One region of the Streptomyces sp. NPDC002643 genome, then DNA from elsewhere that is predicted to be linked to it. Evidence: riboswitches for the same ligand, from Rfam matches in the RefSeq annotation. Region 1 holds a riboswitch; each other region holds the start of a gene.

Region 1 (4,512 bases):
GGCGCATATATGCAAGATCGATGGGCGGGCCGAGGGCGCCGCGAACACGTGCCGTGACCGTCGACGGTGACAGCGCGATGCGTCGGCGCGATGTGTCGGCGCCGAGCGCCCCAATGCGCCCGCGACCCCGGTGCCCGTCCGCCCCCAGGCGTCTCATTAGGCTCCGCCCATGGACGTACTCATCCACCTCTTCGTCGCGCTCCACATCATCGGTATCGCCTCCCTCCTCGGCGGTTTCCTCACCCAGATGAAGGCCATGGGCCAGGGCACCGCCCGCTTCGTCCCCGCGATGCTCCACGGCGCCCTGACCATGCTCATCACCGGTGCCATCCTGGTCGGCCTCAACCAGGCCGACGACCAGCCCGTCAACAACATCAAGATCGGCGTCAAACTGGCCCTGCTGGTCGTGATCCTGGGCCTCGTCTATGTGAAACGCGACGACGAGACGGTGGAGAAGCCCCTGTTCGGCCTCGTCGGCCTGCTGACCACCGCCAACATCTTCATCGCGGTGCTCTGGACCTGAGCCGCACCGACCAAGGCCGGGGCAGGACGAGGAAAGGCCCGGACAGGCCGACGAAGGGCCGGGGTGTGACGGTGAGAGCGCAGGGCGCGGCAGCCGAACTGCTGGGGCGCGGCGTCGAAAGTAAGGGCGCGACAGCGGCGACACGGGGCGGGTGCGGGAAAAGCCGGGACCCGGATGCTGCCGGGTCCCGGCTCGCGCGCCCCCTACGCGGGGCGCACGACGCTGTGGATGGCGCTCTCCCCGTCGTAGAAGATCGACTCCTCGCGGACGTACGCGCCCGGCTTGGGGGCGTGGATCATCATGCCGTTGCCGATGTAGAGGCCCACGTGGCCGATGTTGTCGTAGAAGAAGACCAGGTCGCCGGGTTGCGCCGAGGCGAGGGAGACGGTCGTGCCGGCGTTGACCTGGTCGTAGGTGGTGCGGGGGAGGTCGACGCCGGCGGCCTTCCAGGCGGCCTGGGTCAGGCCGGAGCAGTCATAGGAGCCGGGGCCGGTGGCGCCCCAGACGTATGGCTTGCCGATCTGTGCGCGGGCGAAGGTGAGGGCCTTCGCCGCCTTCGCGGCGTAGGTCGAGTCCTCGGCCGTGGTGGCGGTGTTCGAGCCGGTCTCGGTCGCCGTACCCGTACTCGTACCGGTGTCCGCGCTCGTGCCGGTGCCCGTGGAGGCCTCGGGCTGGGCCTCCTGCGTGGCCGCCGCCTGGGCGGCCTGCTGCCGACGGGCCAGTTCCTCGGCCTTGCGGTCGGCCTCCTCCTGCTCGCGCTGTTCGATCGCCGCGAGCCGGGCCTTCTCCTCCGCGGTCAGTTGCGACAGCAACTCCCGCGCCGCGCTGAGCTTCGCCTGGACCTTCGCCTTGCTGGCCTTGAGCGAGTTCTGTGACTCGGTGAGCTGTTCGAGACTGTCGGTCGCCTTCTGGCGCTGCTTCGCCGTCTCGGCCTGCTGGGCGGTGTACTCGTCGACCGCCTCCTGCTGACGGTCCGACAATCGGCCCATCAGCTGGTTCTGGTCGAAGAACTCCTGCGGATCGTCCGCGAGGAGCAGCGACGCCGCGTCGGGGGCGGAGGCGCCCGTGCGGTACTGGGCCGCCGCGATCGAACCCAGTTCCTCCCGCGCCTCGTTGAGCTTGTCCGTGCGCTTGGCGACGTCGTCGAGGAGGGTGTCGACCTTCTTCTTCTGCTTGGCCGTCCGTTCCTTGGCCGCGTTGTAGTTCTCGGTCGCCGTGCCCGCCTGGCGGTAGAGGTCGTCTACCTTCTTCTCCACCTCCTCAAGACTCGGCTTGTCGTCGGTCGAGGGGGCGGCCTGAGCGGTCTGGGAGAGCAGGGCCACGGACGTGAGCGCGGCCGTGGCGAGAGCGGGGGTGCGTATGCCCGCGCGCGTTCGGCCGGCCGGACGCGGCTTGCGGTGCGCCATGGTGCGGCGACTCCTTCCGTAATCCGCCTACCGAGTTAGCTGTCGGGTTCGGGCGCAAGCTTCGGAAGGTTTGCCCTACGACCCTCGCCGCGGGCGGCGGTCGGGTCGATTCACCCCAGAGGTCGGTGGGTCCCCGGCTCCGGCTGCCACGGGAGGCGCACCGGACTCGGCGGAGGCCGTACGGCCCGGCGACGTTCGCCGGTTGGGTCGTGCGGCCCACCAAAACGCTAGCCAACTCGTGTGGCCCGTGTGAAGGTTGATGTTCGATATGCCCGATACGTTTTCGTGACCTTGACCTCGGAGGCGCGATAGGTGGTACGTTCGATCGCTCACCGTTGTGACATGTGTGCGCTGAGTGGTGGGTGCTGCGCGGGAGCCGATGGGTCCGAAGGGCATCCGGCGCGGGCCCCGAGGGCATCCGGTATGGATGCCAAGTCCTCCCGGACGGATATCCACAGTCTTCCCGGGGCGGCCCCGCGCTGTCGGTGGGGGCGCCTAGACTCGGAGAGCGATGAGCAGCCTCTTTGACGACAGCTTCCTGGCGGACCTCCAGACCCCTCGCGGGCATGAGGAGGAACCCCCGCCACCGCCCGAGGACGATCACGTACCGGAGCCGGTTCCGGACGATCTGTTCGGCGGGAAGTTCGACGTGCCGCCGGACCGGGACGAGTACTACAGAAGCGGTGCCCCGCGCCCGGCGATCGACGCGGCGGCGCTGCTGGAAGGGCTGAACGACAACCAGCGTGCGGCCGTCGTCCACGCCGGCACCCCCCTGCTCATCGTCGCCGGCGCCGGCTCCGGCAAGACCCGTGTACTCACCCACCGCATCGCCCACCTCCTCGCCGAGCGGAACGTCCACCCCGGCCAGATCCTCGCGATCACCTTCACCAACAAGGCCGCGGGCGAGATGAAGGAGCGTGTCGAGCAGCTCGTCGGCCCGCGCGCCAACGCGATGTGGGTGATGACCTTCCACAGCGCGTGCGTTCGCATCCTCCGGCGCGAGTCGAAGAAGCTCGGCTTCACCTCCTCCTTCTCCATCTACGACGCCGCCGACAGCAAACGCCTCATGGCCCTGGTCTGCCGTGACCTGGACCTCGACCCCAAGCGCTTCCCGCCCAAGTCCTTCAGCGCCAAGATCAGCAACCTCAAGAACGAGCTGATCGATGAGGAGGACTTCGCCGCCCAGGCAGCTGACGGCTTCGAGAAGACCCTCGCCCAGGCCTACGCCATGTACCAGTCACGGCTGCGCGAGGCGAACGCCCTCGACTTCGACGACCTGATCATGACGACGGTCAATCTGCTCCGCGCCTTCCCGGACGTCGCCGAGCACTACCGCCGCCGCTTCCGCCATGTCCTCGTCGATGAGTACCAGGACACCAACCACGCCCAGTACGCCCTGGTCAGGGAGCTGGTCGGCACCTCCGAGCACCCCGTGGACGTCCCGCCCAGCGAGTGGGACGTACCGCCCGCCGAGCTGTGCGTCGTGGGTGACGCCGACCAGTCGATCTACGCCTTCCGCGGCGCGACCATCCGCAACATCCTCCAGTTCGAGGAGGACTACCCGGACGCGACGACGATCCTGCTGGAGCAGAACTACCGCTCCACGCAGACGATCCTCTCCGCCGCCAACGCGGTCATCGAGCGCAACGAGTCCCGCCGCCCGAAGAACCTGTGGACCAACGCCGGTGCCGGCGCCCGGATCACCGGCTATGTCGCCGACACCGAGCACGACGAGGCGCAGTTCGTCGCCGACGAGATAGACCGACTGACCGACGCGCGCGAGGCCAAGGCGGGCGACGTCGCCGTCTTCTACCGGACGAACGCCCAGTCCCGAGTCTTCGAAGAGGTCTTCATCCGCGTCGGCCTGCCCTACAAGGTCGTCGGCGGCGTCCGCTTCTACGAGCGCAAGGAGGTCCGGGACGTCCTGGCGTATCTGCGGGTCCTCGCCAACCCGGAGGACTCGGTTCCGCTGCGCCGTATCCTCAACGTCCCCAAGCGTGGCATCGGCGAGCGCGCCGAGGCGATGATCGACGCCCTCGCCCAGCGCGAGAGGATCAGCTTCCCGCAGGCGCTCAAGCGCGTGGACGAGGCGTACGGCATGGCCGCGCGCTCCACCAACGCCGTCAAGCGGTTCAACACGCTGATGGAGGAGCTCCGCACGATCGTCGAGTCCGGCGCCGGCCCCGCCACCGTTCTGGAAGCCGTCCTCGAACGCACCGGCTATCTCGCGGAGTTGCAGGCGTCCACCGACCCGCAGGACGAGACCCGCATCGAGAACCTCCAGGAACTCGCGGCTGTCGCCCTGGAGTTCGAGCAGGAGTCCGGTGCCGGGGTGGGTGCGGGGGCCGATGCGGACACGGCAGAGGGCGTGGGTGAGGGTGCGGCCGCCGGTGAGGGGCCAGGTGCCGGTGAAGGGCCGGGTGCGGGCGGCGCGGCTGCCGCCCCGGGCACGGTCTCCGGTGGACTCGCCGACTTCCTCGAACGCGTCGCCCTGGTCGCCGACTCCGACCAGATCCCCGACGAGGACGAGGACGGCTCGGGCGTCATCACGCTCATGACCCTCCACACCGCCAAGGGCCTGGA
Region 2 (4,512 bases), on a different contig from region 1:
GCCCAGGCCCAGTTGGAGCGCGAGTGGCTGGACCGGCTCGGCACGGTCGCGGGCCGCGCCGACGAACTGTGCCGCTACGCCGTCCTGTTCGGCGACCCGAAGCTCGCCCTGACCGCCGTCGACCGCGTCCTCGAAGTCACCCCCGAAGAGGTCCAGGAGATCGCCAAGGCCCGGCTGCGGCCCGACAACCGCGCGGTGCTCGTCTACGAGCCCGTCGCCGGTGAGGACGACGACGCGGACCAGGCGGACGAGACGGAGGCCACCGAGGCGGGAGCCGCCGAGGCCGACGCCCAGGCATCCGAAGCCGCCGAAACCACCGACGAGAACGAGGAGTCGGCGAAGTGACCGAGCTCGCGACCATGGACTTCCACCCCCAGCCCCGCGCGGGCGAGGCCAAGCCCTGGGCGTTCCCGGCGCCCGAGCGCGGCACCCTGGACAACGGCCTGACCGTTCTGCGCTGCCACCGCCCCGGCCAGCAGGTCGTCGCCGTCGAGGTCCTCCTCGACGCCCCCCTGGCCGCCGAGCCGGCCGGTCTCGACGGCGTCGCCACCATCATGACCAGGGCCTTCTCCGAGGGCACCGACAAGCACTCCGCCGAGGAGTTCGCCGCCGAGCTGGAGCGCTGCGGCGCCACCCTCGACTCGCACGCCGACCACCCCGGTGTCCGTCTCTCCCTCGAAGTGCCCGTCTCGCGGCTGGGGAAGGCCCTGGGACTGCTCGCCGACGCCCTCAGGGCCCCCGCCTTCGCGGACAGCGAGATCGAACGCCTGGTGGCCAACCGGCTCGACGAGATCCCGCACGAGACCGCCAACCCGGGCCGCCGCGCCGCGAAGGAGCTGTCCAAGCAGCTGTTCCCGGCCGACTCCCGTATGTCGCGTCCCCGCCAGGGCACCGAGGAGACCGTCACCGGCATCGACTCCGCGGCCGTACGCGCCTTCTACGAGCGGCACGTACGCCCCGCCACGTCGACCGCCGTGGTCGTCGGCGACCTCGCCGAGGTCGACCTCGACGCACTGCTCGGCGACACCCTGGGCGCCTGGACCGGCTCCGCGGGCAAGCCCAGCGCCGTACCGATGGTGAGCGCCGACGACACCGGTCGGGTCGTCATCGTGGACCGCCCCGGCTCGGTCCAGACGCAGCTGCTCATCGGCCGCGTCGGTGCCGACCGCCACGCGCGCGTGTGGCCCGCCCAGGTGCTCGGCACCTACTGCCTCGGCGGCACCCTCACCTCCCGTCTGGACCGTGTCCTGCGCGAGGAGAAGGGCTACACCTACGGTGTGCGCGCGTTCGGCCAGGTGCTGCGCTCCGCGCCCGACGGGTCCGGTGTCACGATGCTCGCCATCAGCGGCTCCGTCGACACGCCCAACACCGGCCCGGCACTGGACGACCTGTGGACGGTGCTGCGCACCCTCGCCGCCGAGGGGCTGACCGACGCCGAGCGCGATGTCGCCGTGCAGAACCTCGTCGGGGTGGCCCCCCTCAAGTTCGAGACGGCCGCCGCCGTGGCGAGCACACTGGCCGACCAGGTCGAGCAGTTCCTGCCGGACGACTACCAGGCCACGCTATACCAGCAGTTGGCCGCCACGGGCACGGTGGAGGCCACCGCGGCCGTCGTGAACGCCTTCCCGGGCGACCGTCTGGTGACCGTGCTCGTCGGTGACGCGGCCGAGATCGAGGAGCCGGTCCGGGCCCTCGGCATCGGCGAAGTCACCGTCGTGCCCGCCGAGTAGAAGTCGGACAGAAGTACGCATACTCCTGGGGCCCTGGTGACGGAAGAGTCACCAGGGCCCGCGTTTGTCCCTATTGATGGCGGAGGTTGCGGGTCTGACCTGTGGCGTACGCAACAAATCCTGTGATCCGTTTGTTATTTCGAAGACGGCCCACTTAGCGTCGGTCCGGCTGTTCGTCAGCAGTACGTCGCATCCGCGGCACCGGGCAGTCATCGCCGAGTCCCCGTACGGCGCGAGCCAGGGGAGCCGGGGACCCAACCGTCCCTGGGGTGAATCGGTGGCCCTTCGCACCGCTGAACGAGGTGGTGAGGGGTCCCCGTAGGAGACCTTCCTGCTCCGAACCCGTCAGCTAACCCGGTAGGCGAGAGGGAAGGAAAGGACCAGCCACTCCATGGCGTTCACCCGCCCCCCGGGAAAACACCGCCGACAGCGCGGTGCGCAGCGCACGACCACGAGGACCGTGGGCGTGGCCGCTCTCACCACCACCGGTGTCATCGGCACCGTGGCCTCCGTCCCGGCGTTCGCCGCGGAGCCCGCCCCCGAGCAGACGGGGCTCAACAAGGTCATCGAGCTCGGTGACACGGTCGCCGACCAGGTCGACGCGCAGGCCGCCGCCCAGCAGCAGGCCGCCGAGGTGGCCGCCGCCAAGAAGAAGGCGCAGGAGGAGGCCCGCAAGGCCGCCGCCGAGAAGGCCGAGCAGGAACGTGCCGCCGCCAAGGAGCGCGAGGAGATCAAGGCGCGCGCCGCCCGCGCCGCCGAGCGTGAGCGCCTCAACGCCTTCGTCGCCCCCATCAGCGGCTCCTACATCTCCACCGGCTACAAGGCCGGCGGCGCCGTCTGGTCCTCCGGCAGCCACACCGGCGTCGACTTCCACGCCTCCTCCGGCACGGTCGTCCAGGCGGTCGGCTCCGGCACCGTCGTCGAGGCCGGCTGGGGCGGCGCCTACGGCAACAACATCGTGATCAAGATGAACGACGGCACGTACACCCAGTACGGCCATCTGTCGTCCATCGCGGTCTCCGTCGGCCAGACCGTCACCCCCGGCCAGCAGATCGGCCTCTCCGGCGCGACCGGCAACGTCACCGGCGCGCATCTGCACTTCGAGGCCCGCATGACGGCCGAGTACGGCTCGGACATCGACCCCGTCGCCTACCTGCGCTCGCACGGCGTGAACGTCTGACGCGCACGCTCCTGAGTGCCACGGCCGCCCGCCCGGCCGTCCCCGGACATCGCGAAGCCCCGGCTCACCCGAGCCGGGGCTTTCCGCGTCGTGACGCAGCCCGTCCGTTGTGATGAACGTCCTGTCCAAAAAATATCCATGGATTCCGGTCCGCCATCGGAAATTCCGTCCCGCTGCAATAGAGTCGCCTGAACACACGTCATTCAACGACGTTTCACGGGGATTAAGGCGGAGGTCGGTCATGCGTATTCCGGCGCACTCGGTATGCACGGCGATCCGTGATGACATCGTCGCGGGTGTCTACGAGCGCGGAAGCCGGCTCACCGAGGAACTGCTCGCGCGCCGTTACGGCGTCAGCCGCGTCCCCGTGCGCGAGGCGCTGCGCACGCTGGAGGCCGAGGGCTTCGTCGTCACCCGCAGACACGCGGGCGCGTGCGTCGCCGAGCCGACCGAGCAGGAGGCCGCCGACCTGCTGGAGATGCGCATGCTGCTGGAGCCGCTGGGCGCCGCCCGCGCCGCCCAGCGCCGCACGGAGGCCCACCTCAAGGTCCTGCGCGGTCTGGTCAGACTGGGCCAGGAGCGCGCCAGGCGGGGCAACAGCGAGGATCTGCGCTCCCTGGGCGGCTGGTTCCACGAGACGCTCGCCCAGGCATCCGGAAGCCCCGCCCTGACCTCGACACTCGCCCAGCTGCGCCACAAGATCGCCTGGATGTACGCGGTCGAGGCGCCCGCCGACCCCGTGGAGTCCTGGGGGGAGCACGGCGGCATCGTGGACGCCGTGGCGCGCGGCGACAGCGACCGCGCGCGGGCGATCACCGCCGCGCACACCGAGCGCGCGACCGCCGCGCACCGGCTCCGTTTTCCCGGCGGGGCGTCGGGCCCGGAACGCCCCGACCGTGTGAGGACTTCGCAACACCCCGTAAACATGCAGAGCCTGCGTCATTAACACGGGGGCCGTATACAAAGAGGGTCGGAATTCGAGCGGCATTATTTCTGCTGCCCGCGCACCGAATTCCTGCCTGCCGTGAAGTCGTTATGGCGCAGAAATCCTCCGCTTGTCACGCCGCTTGTCGCGCGGAAATGCGAAGGGCTCGCCCGATGAATCGGACGAGCCCTTCCGGTGTTCTGCGGGTGCGATGCTCAGACGGTCTCGGGAAGCTCTTCGAGCCCCTCGGCGACGAGCTTCGCCAGACGGTCCAGCGCGACGTCCGCGCCCTCGGCGTCGGAGGCGAGGACGATCTCCTCGCCACCCTGGGCGCCGAGGCCCAGGACCGCCAGCATGGAGGCCGCGTTGACGGGGTTGCCGTCGGCCTTGGCGATCGTCACGGGGATACCGGCGGCCGTGGTGGCCCGGACGAAGATGGAAGCGGGTCGGGCGTGGAGGCCCTCGGCCCAGCCGACGTTGACGCGGCGCTCAGCCATGTGATGCTGCCCTTCAGGTGTATCGGGTACCTCGAAGAGGTCTAGACCGGGTTGTCTAGACCAGTTTCCCATATCGTGAAGCGTGCCGGAACGGGCCCACGGCCTGACCTCGAACCGGCTTGTGCCTCTGTGTTGTTTCCCCGGACCGCCCCAGCGCCGTTGTCCGACGCGAGCCGTAGT
Region 3 (4,512 bases), on a different contig from region 1:
ACGCGCTGACCGTGACCTTCAGCGGATACTCCGGGAGCCCGGCGGCGACCCGGGCCGCGCGTCGCTCGGGGGAGTTGACCAGCAGCCGGGGGTTGTCGGTGCGCAGGGTGCCGGCGCCGATCAGGATGGCGTCGCTGTCCGCGCGCACCTCGTCGACCCGGTCGAAGTCGGCGGGCCCGGAGAGCAGCAGCCGTTCGGGCCCGGTGTCGTCCAGGTAGCCGTCGAGGGAGACGGCGGCGGACAACAGGACGTAGGGCTGAGGCATGGGCGCGCTCCCTGTGACATGACGATGAACGGCGGGATGGCCGGGAACGAACGGCGGGGTGACCTGGACGAACGCCGGGCTTGGTTCAAGTTTTAAGCAACATCTACACTGTACGCATGACGACCCGCTGGCTCACCCCCGAGGAGCAGCGTGCCTGGCGCGCGTTCATCGCCGCGAGCTCACTCCTGGAGGACGCGCTCGACCGGCAGCTCCAGCAGGAGGCCGGCCTGCCGCACCTCTACTACTCCATCCTGTCCGCGCTCTCCGAGGCGCCGGACCACCGGATGCGGATGACGGATGTCGCCGAGCGTCTGAAGATCACGCGCAGCCGGCTGACGTACGCCGTGACGCGGCTGGAGAACGACGGGGTGCTGCGGCGCGAGAACTGCCAGTGGGACAAGCGGGGCAGTATCGCCGTACTGACAGACGAGGGCATGGCCCTGCTGGAACGCGCGGCGCCGGGCCATGTCGAAACGGTCCGCAAGGCGGTCTTCGACCATCTCCGCCCCGAGCAGATCGGCCAGTTGGAGGAGATCTGTACGGGGATCGCGGCGGCGCTCCAGGGTGAGGACGGCCACCGCCCGCCCGGCGCGGACGAGCTGCCGTGGCGCCGCAGGTCGTGCTCGTCGTCCGACGGATGACTTGGCTCACTTCTGCGGTGTCGGGAATGTGATCTCCCCGTAAATCTGTTGCTTGAAATTTGAAGCAGGGGTTAGAGTCGCCGGGAGGCGTTGCTTCAAATCTGAACCAGATGTGGAGTGGCCGCCCACCCGCACAGGACCGAGGACCGGAGAACCGCATGCCCGACTCCCCCGCCACCACAGCCGCAGCCACGTCCGCCACTGCCACCGTCGCCGCCACGGTCACCGCCACTGCCCCTGCCGCCGCCACCCCGCGTGCCCGTGTCCGGGTGCCGCTGCGCTTCGGTGACGGTTACGCCGTCGACGCCGAGATGGTCACCTTCCACGGCCTCGTCGACGGCCAGGAGCATCTGGCGCTCGTCCTCGGCGACCCCGAGCCCGGCACGACCCCCCTGGTCCGGCTGCACTCCGAGTGCCTGACCGGCGATGTCTTCGGCTCGGCCCGCTGCGACTGCGGTCCGCAGCTGCGTGAGGCGGTGGAGCGGATCGCCGACCGGGGCGGGGTACTCCTCTACCTCCGCCAGGAGGGGCGCGGCATCGGCCTCTACAACAAGCTCGACGCGTACGCCCTCCAGGACCAGGGTCTCGACACCTACGAGGCGAACGCGGCCCTGGGTCTGCCTGAGGACGGCCGCGACTACACGGCCGCCGCGCAGATGCTGACCGCCCTGGGCATCACCGAACTGGACCTGCTGTCCAACAACCCCGACAAGGCACAGCAGTTGCGCGACCTCGGGGTCGGGGTCCGGGACCGGGTGCCGACCGGCGTCTTCACCACCGCCCACAATGTCCGTTACCTCCGGGCGAAGGTGCTCCAGACCCAGCACACGCTGGCGCTGCCCGAGCCCGCGTAACGGCGTGGCCCTCTTTCCGGCGCGAGGGCGTGACCCTCTTTTCATTTCCTTCATGATCACCATCTCGCCCCCTCCTCGATATCACTCCCCGTGTCCGCCCGACCCCCCTCCGCATAACAACTGACATACCGTCAGAACTTCTGTTACCGCCGAGGGAAGGTCAACTCGCCCGTTTTCGGCCGCTCATGACCCGTAAAGTCCAGCGGAAAAGCCGGAACGATCATTCAGAACTGCTTGGAATGGGGCCCTCGCGTCTATTAACGTTCGATAACGCAGCGCGGTCGTCCCAGCCGTCACAAGAGGCGGCTCCGTGCTCACGCGCCGAATCCCGTACCACTTGTTGGTAGGGGAACCGGGGAACCACCACCCTGGGGTGAATCGCGGGCAAACCGTCGTGGCAGCACGACTGGTTTACGCGCGTAGGAGACCTTCCTGCTCCGAACCCGTCAGCTAACCCGGTAGGCGAGAAGGAAGGAAAGGAGTACGCCCACGTGGCGTCCAACCGGTCCGCGACCGAAGCCCCGTTCGTACCGGCCCAACGTGACGGCGAGAGCCGGACGTTCGGCTACGGCAGCTACAACAGCGAGAACGAGGGCCCCTGGCAGGAGTGGAACCCCACCGAGGAGTCCATTCGCCCCGTCCGCGGCCGGCACCGCGTCGCCAAGCAGCGGCAGCGCGGCGGGCTCGCCCGTAGCTCCACGGTCCTCGGCGTCGGTGTCATAGCCGCCGTCGGCGGCGCGGGCATGGCCAGCGCGCAGACCGGCAAGCCCCCGGTGTCCATCTCGATGCCCGACATGCCGAACGTCGGCTCGGTCTTCGAGGAGGAGGACGAGGCCCAGGACGAGCCGCAGGCGACCACCGCCCCCCTCAGCAGCGCCGGCCTGATCGCCGCCGACACCGAGCAGGGCACGACCGACGCTGGCGAGGCACTGCGCGCCCGCATCATCCAGCAGGCCGAGTCCCAGCAGGACGCCGTCGACCTGAAGGCCGCCGAGGCCGCGCAGACCGCCGCCGCGGAGAAGGCCGCCGAGCAGGCCGCCCAGGAGAAGAAGGAAGCCGAGGCCAAGGAGGCCGCCGCCAAGAAGAAGGCGGAGGAGGAGGCCGCGGCGAAGAAGGAGGCCGAGCGCCTCGCCGAGCTGGCCAAGCAGTTCGCGCTGCCGACCTCCTCGTACACCATCACCTCCACATTCGGCCAGGCCGGCTCCTACTGGTCCTCCGGCTACCACACCGGCCTCGACTTCGCCGCCCCCACCGGCACCCTCATCAAGGCCGTCCACAGCGGCACGATCACCCAGGCCGGCTGGGACGGCTCGTACGGCTACAAGACCGTCCTCACCCTCGATGACGGCACCGAGATCTGGTACGCCCACCAGTCCTCCATCGGCGTCAGCGTCGGCCAGAAGGTCGCCACCGGCGATGTCATCGGCCGAGTGGGCGCCACCGGCAACGTCACCGGCGCCCACCTCCACCTGGAGGTCCACCCCGACGGCAGCGCCAGCGGCATCGACCCGGCGGCGTGGCTGCGCAGCAAGGGCCTGAGCATCTGACTTTTCCGGTGTGACTTTTCAGGGCCGTGTCCTTCTGGACACGGCCCTCGTGTTTTTCGCGCAAACGGCGCCGCCGGCGACGACGGTGGGCGCCCCCCTCCCCTCACCCGGTGTTCATGGCATCGCGGAATGCGGGCGTCCGCCAAGGCTGTTGACGAAGAACATGACTTCTCTTCGCAAGCTGGGCACGTCCGATCTTGAGGTCTTCCCCCTCTGCCTGGGCGGCAACGTCTTCGGCTGGACGGCGGACGAGCAGACCTCCTTCGCGGTCCTCGACGCCTACGCGGCGGCCGGCGGCAACTTCGTCGACACGGCGGACTCCTACTCGCACTGGGTCGACGGCCACACGGGAGGCGAGTCGGAGACGATCATTGGCAAGTGGGTCAAGTCCCGCGGCAATCGCTCCGACGTGGTCATCGCGACCAAGGTGAGCCAGCACCCCGACTTCCCCGGCCTGACCGCCGCCAACATCAAGGCGGCGGCCGACGCCTCCCTCACCCGCCTGGGCACCGACCACATCGACCTCTACTACACGCACTTCGACAAGCCCGAAGTCCCGGTGGAGGAGATCATCACGGCCCTGGACGACCTGGTGAAGGCGGGCAAGGTACGCGCCATCGCCGCGTCCAACATCACCACCGAGCGACTGAAGGAGTCCCTGGACTTCTCCGACACCGAGGGCCTGGCCCGTTACGTCGCCCTACAGCCCCACTACAACCTGGTCTCGCGGGAGACCTACGAGGGCCCCCTCCAGACCCTGGCAACCGAAGCGGGCCTGGCCGCCGTCCCCTACTTCGCCCTGGCCATGGGTTTCCTGACGGGCAAGTACCGCCCTGGCACCACCGTCGACAGCCCCCGCTCCGCAGGCGCCGGCGCCTATCTGGAGACCCCCAAGGGCACCCGAGTCCTGACAGCTCTGGACGAGATCGCCGCCGAGAGGAACGCGGACGTCGCGACCATCGCCCTGTCCTGGCTCGCGGCCCAGCCCACGGTGGCGGCCCCCATAGCCTCGGCCCGCGACCTCACCCAACTCCCCCCACTCCTCGCCCTGGCCGACCTGACGCTGACTCCCGAGCAACTGAACCGACTGACAGAGGCGTCGGAGTAGCACCGAGATCCACGTCGGCGTGAGCGAACGGACAACGACGGGGTGGGCGCCGCCCACCGGCACGCCTGCCAGCAACTGGAGCGGGATGGCGGCCCGC

What was found. A riboswitch is a leader RNA that binds a small molecule or an ion and turns the genes downstream of it on or off. The one in region 1 is predicted to bind cyclic di-AMP.
Region 2: another riboswitch for cyclic di-AMP. It lies ahead of ACWD4G_RS31565 (M23 family metallopeptidase); the one in region 1 lies ahead of ACWD4G_RS25590 (NlpC/P60 family protein).
Region 3: another riboswitch for cyclic di-AMP. It lies ahead of ACWD4G_RS41285 (M23 family metallopeptidase); the one in region 1 lies ahead of ACWD4G_RS25590 (NlpC/P60 family protein).

Annotation. Positions count from the first base shown of each region.
Region 1 covers NZ_JBSFVY010000017.1:90,006-94,517, forward strand. The annotation lists gene ACWD4G_RS25585 (hypothetical protein) at 170-523, shown strand; gene ACWD4G_RS25590 (NlpC/P60 family protein) at 727-1,929, opposite strand; cyclic di-AMP (ydaO/yuaA leader) riboswitch at 1,939-2,111, opposite strand; gene ACWD4G_RS25595 (ATP-dependent DNA helicase) at 2,441-4,512, shown strand, end outside.
Region 2 covers NZ_JBSFVY010000024.1:125,699-130,210, forward strand. The annotation lists gene ACWD4G_RS31555 (M16 family metallopeptidase) at 1-345, shown strand, start outside; gene ACWD4G_RS31560 (M16 family metallopeptidase) at 342-1,730, shown strand; cyclic di-AMP (ydaO/yuaA leader) riboswitch at 1,934-2,109, shown strand; gene ACWD4G_RS31565 (M23 family metallopeptidase) at 2,122-2,910, shown strand; gene ACWD4G_RS31570 (GntR family transcriptional regulator) at 3,152-3,856, shown strand; gene ACWD4G_RS31575 (HPr family phosphocarrier protein) at 4,051-4,332, opposite strand.
Region 3 covers NZ_JBSFVY010000048.1:138-4,649, reverse strand. The annotation lists gene ACWD4G_RS41300 (dihydrofolate reductase family protein) at 1-265, opposite strand, end outside; gene ACWD4G_RS41295 (MarR family winged helix-turn-helix transcriptional regulator) at 382-906, shown strand; gene ACWD4G_RS41290 (GTP cyclohydrolase II) at 1,065-1,760, shown strand; cyclic di-AMP (ydaO/yuaA leader) riboswitch at 2,070-2,240, shown strand; gene ACWD4G_RS41285 (M23 family metallopeptidase) at 2,252-3,307, shown strand; gene ACWD4G_RS41280 (aldo/keto reductase) at 3,471-4,415, shown strand.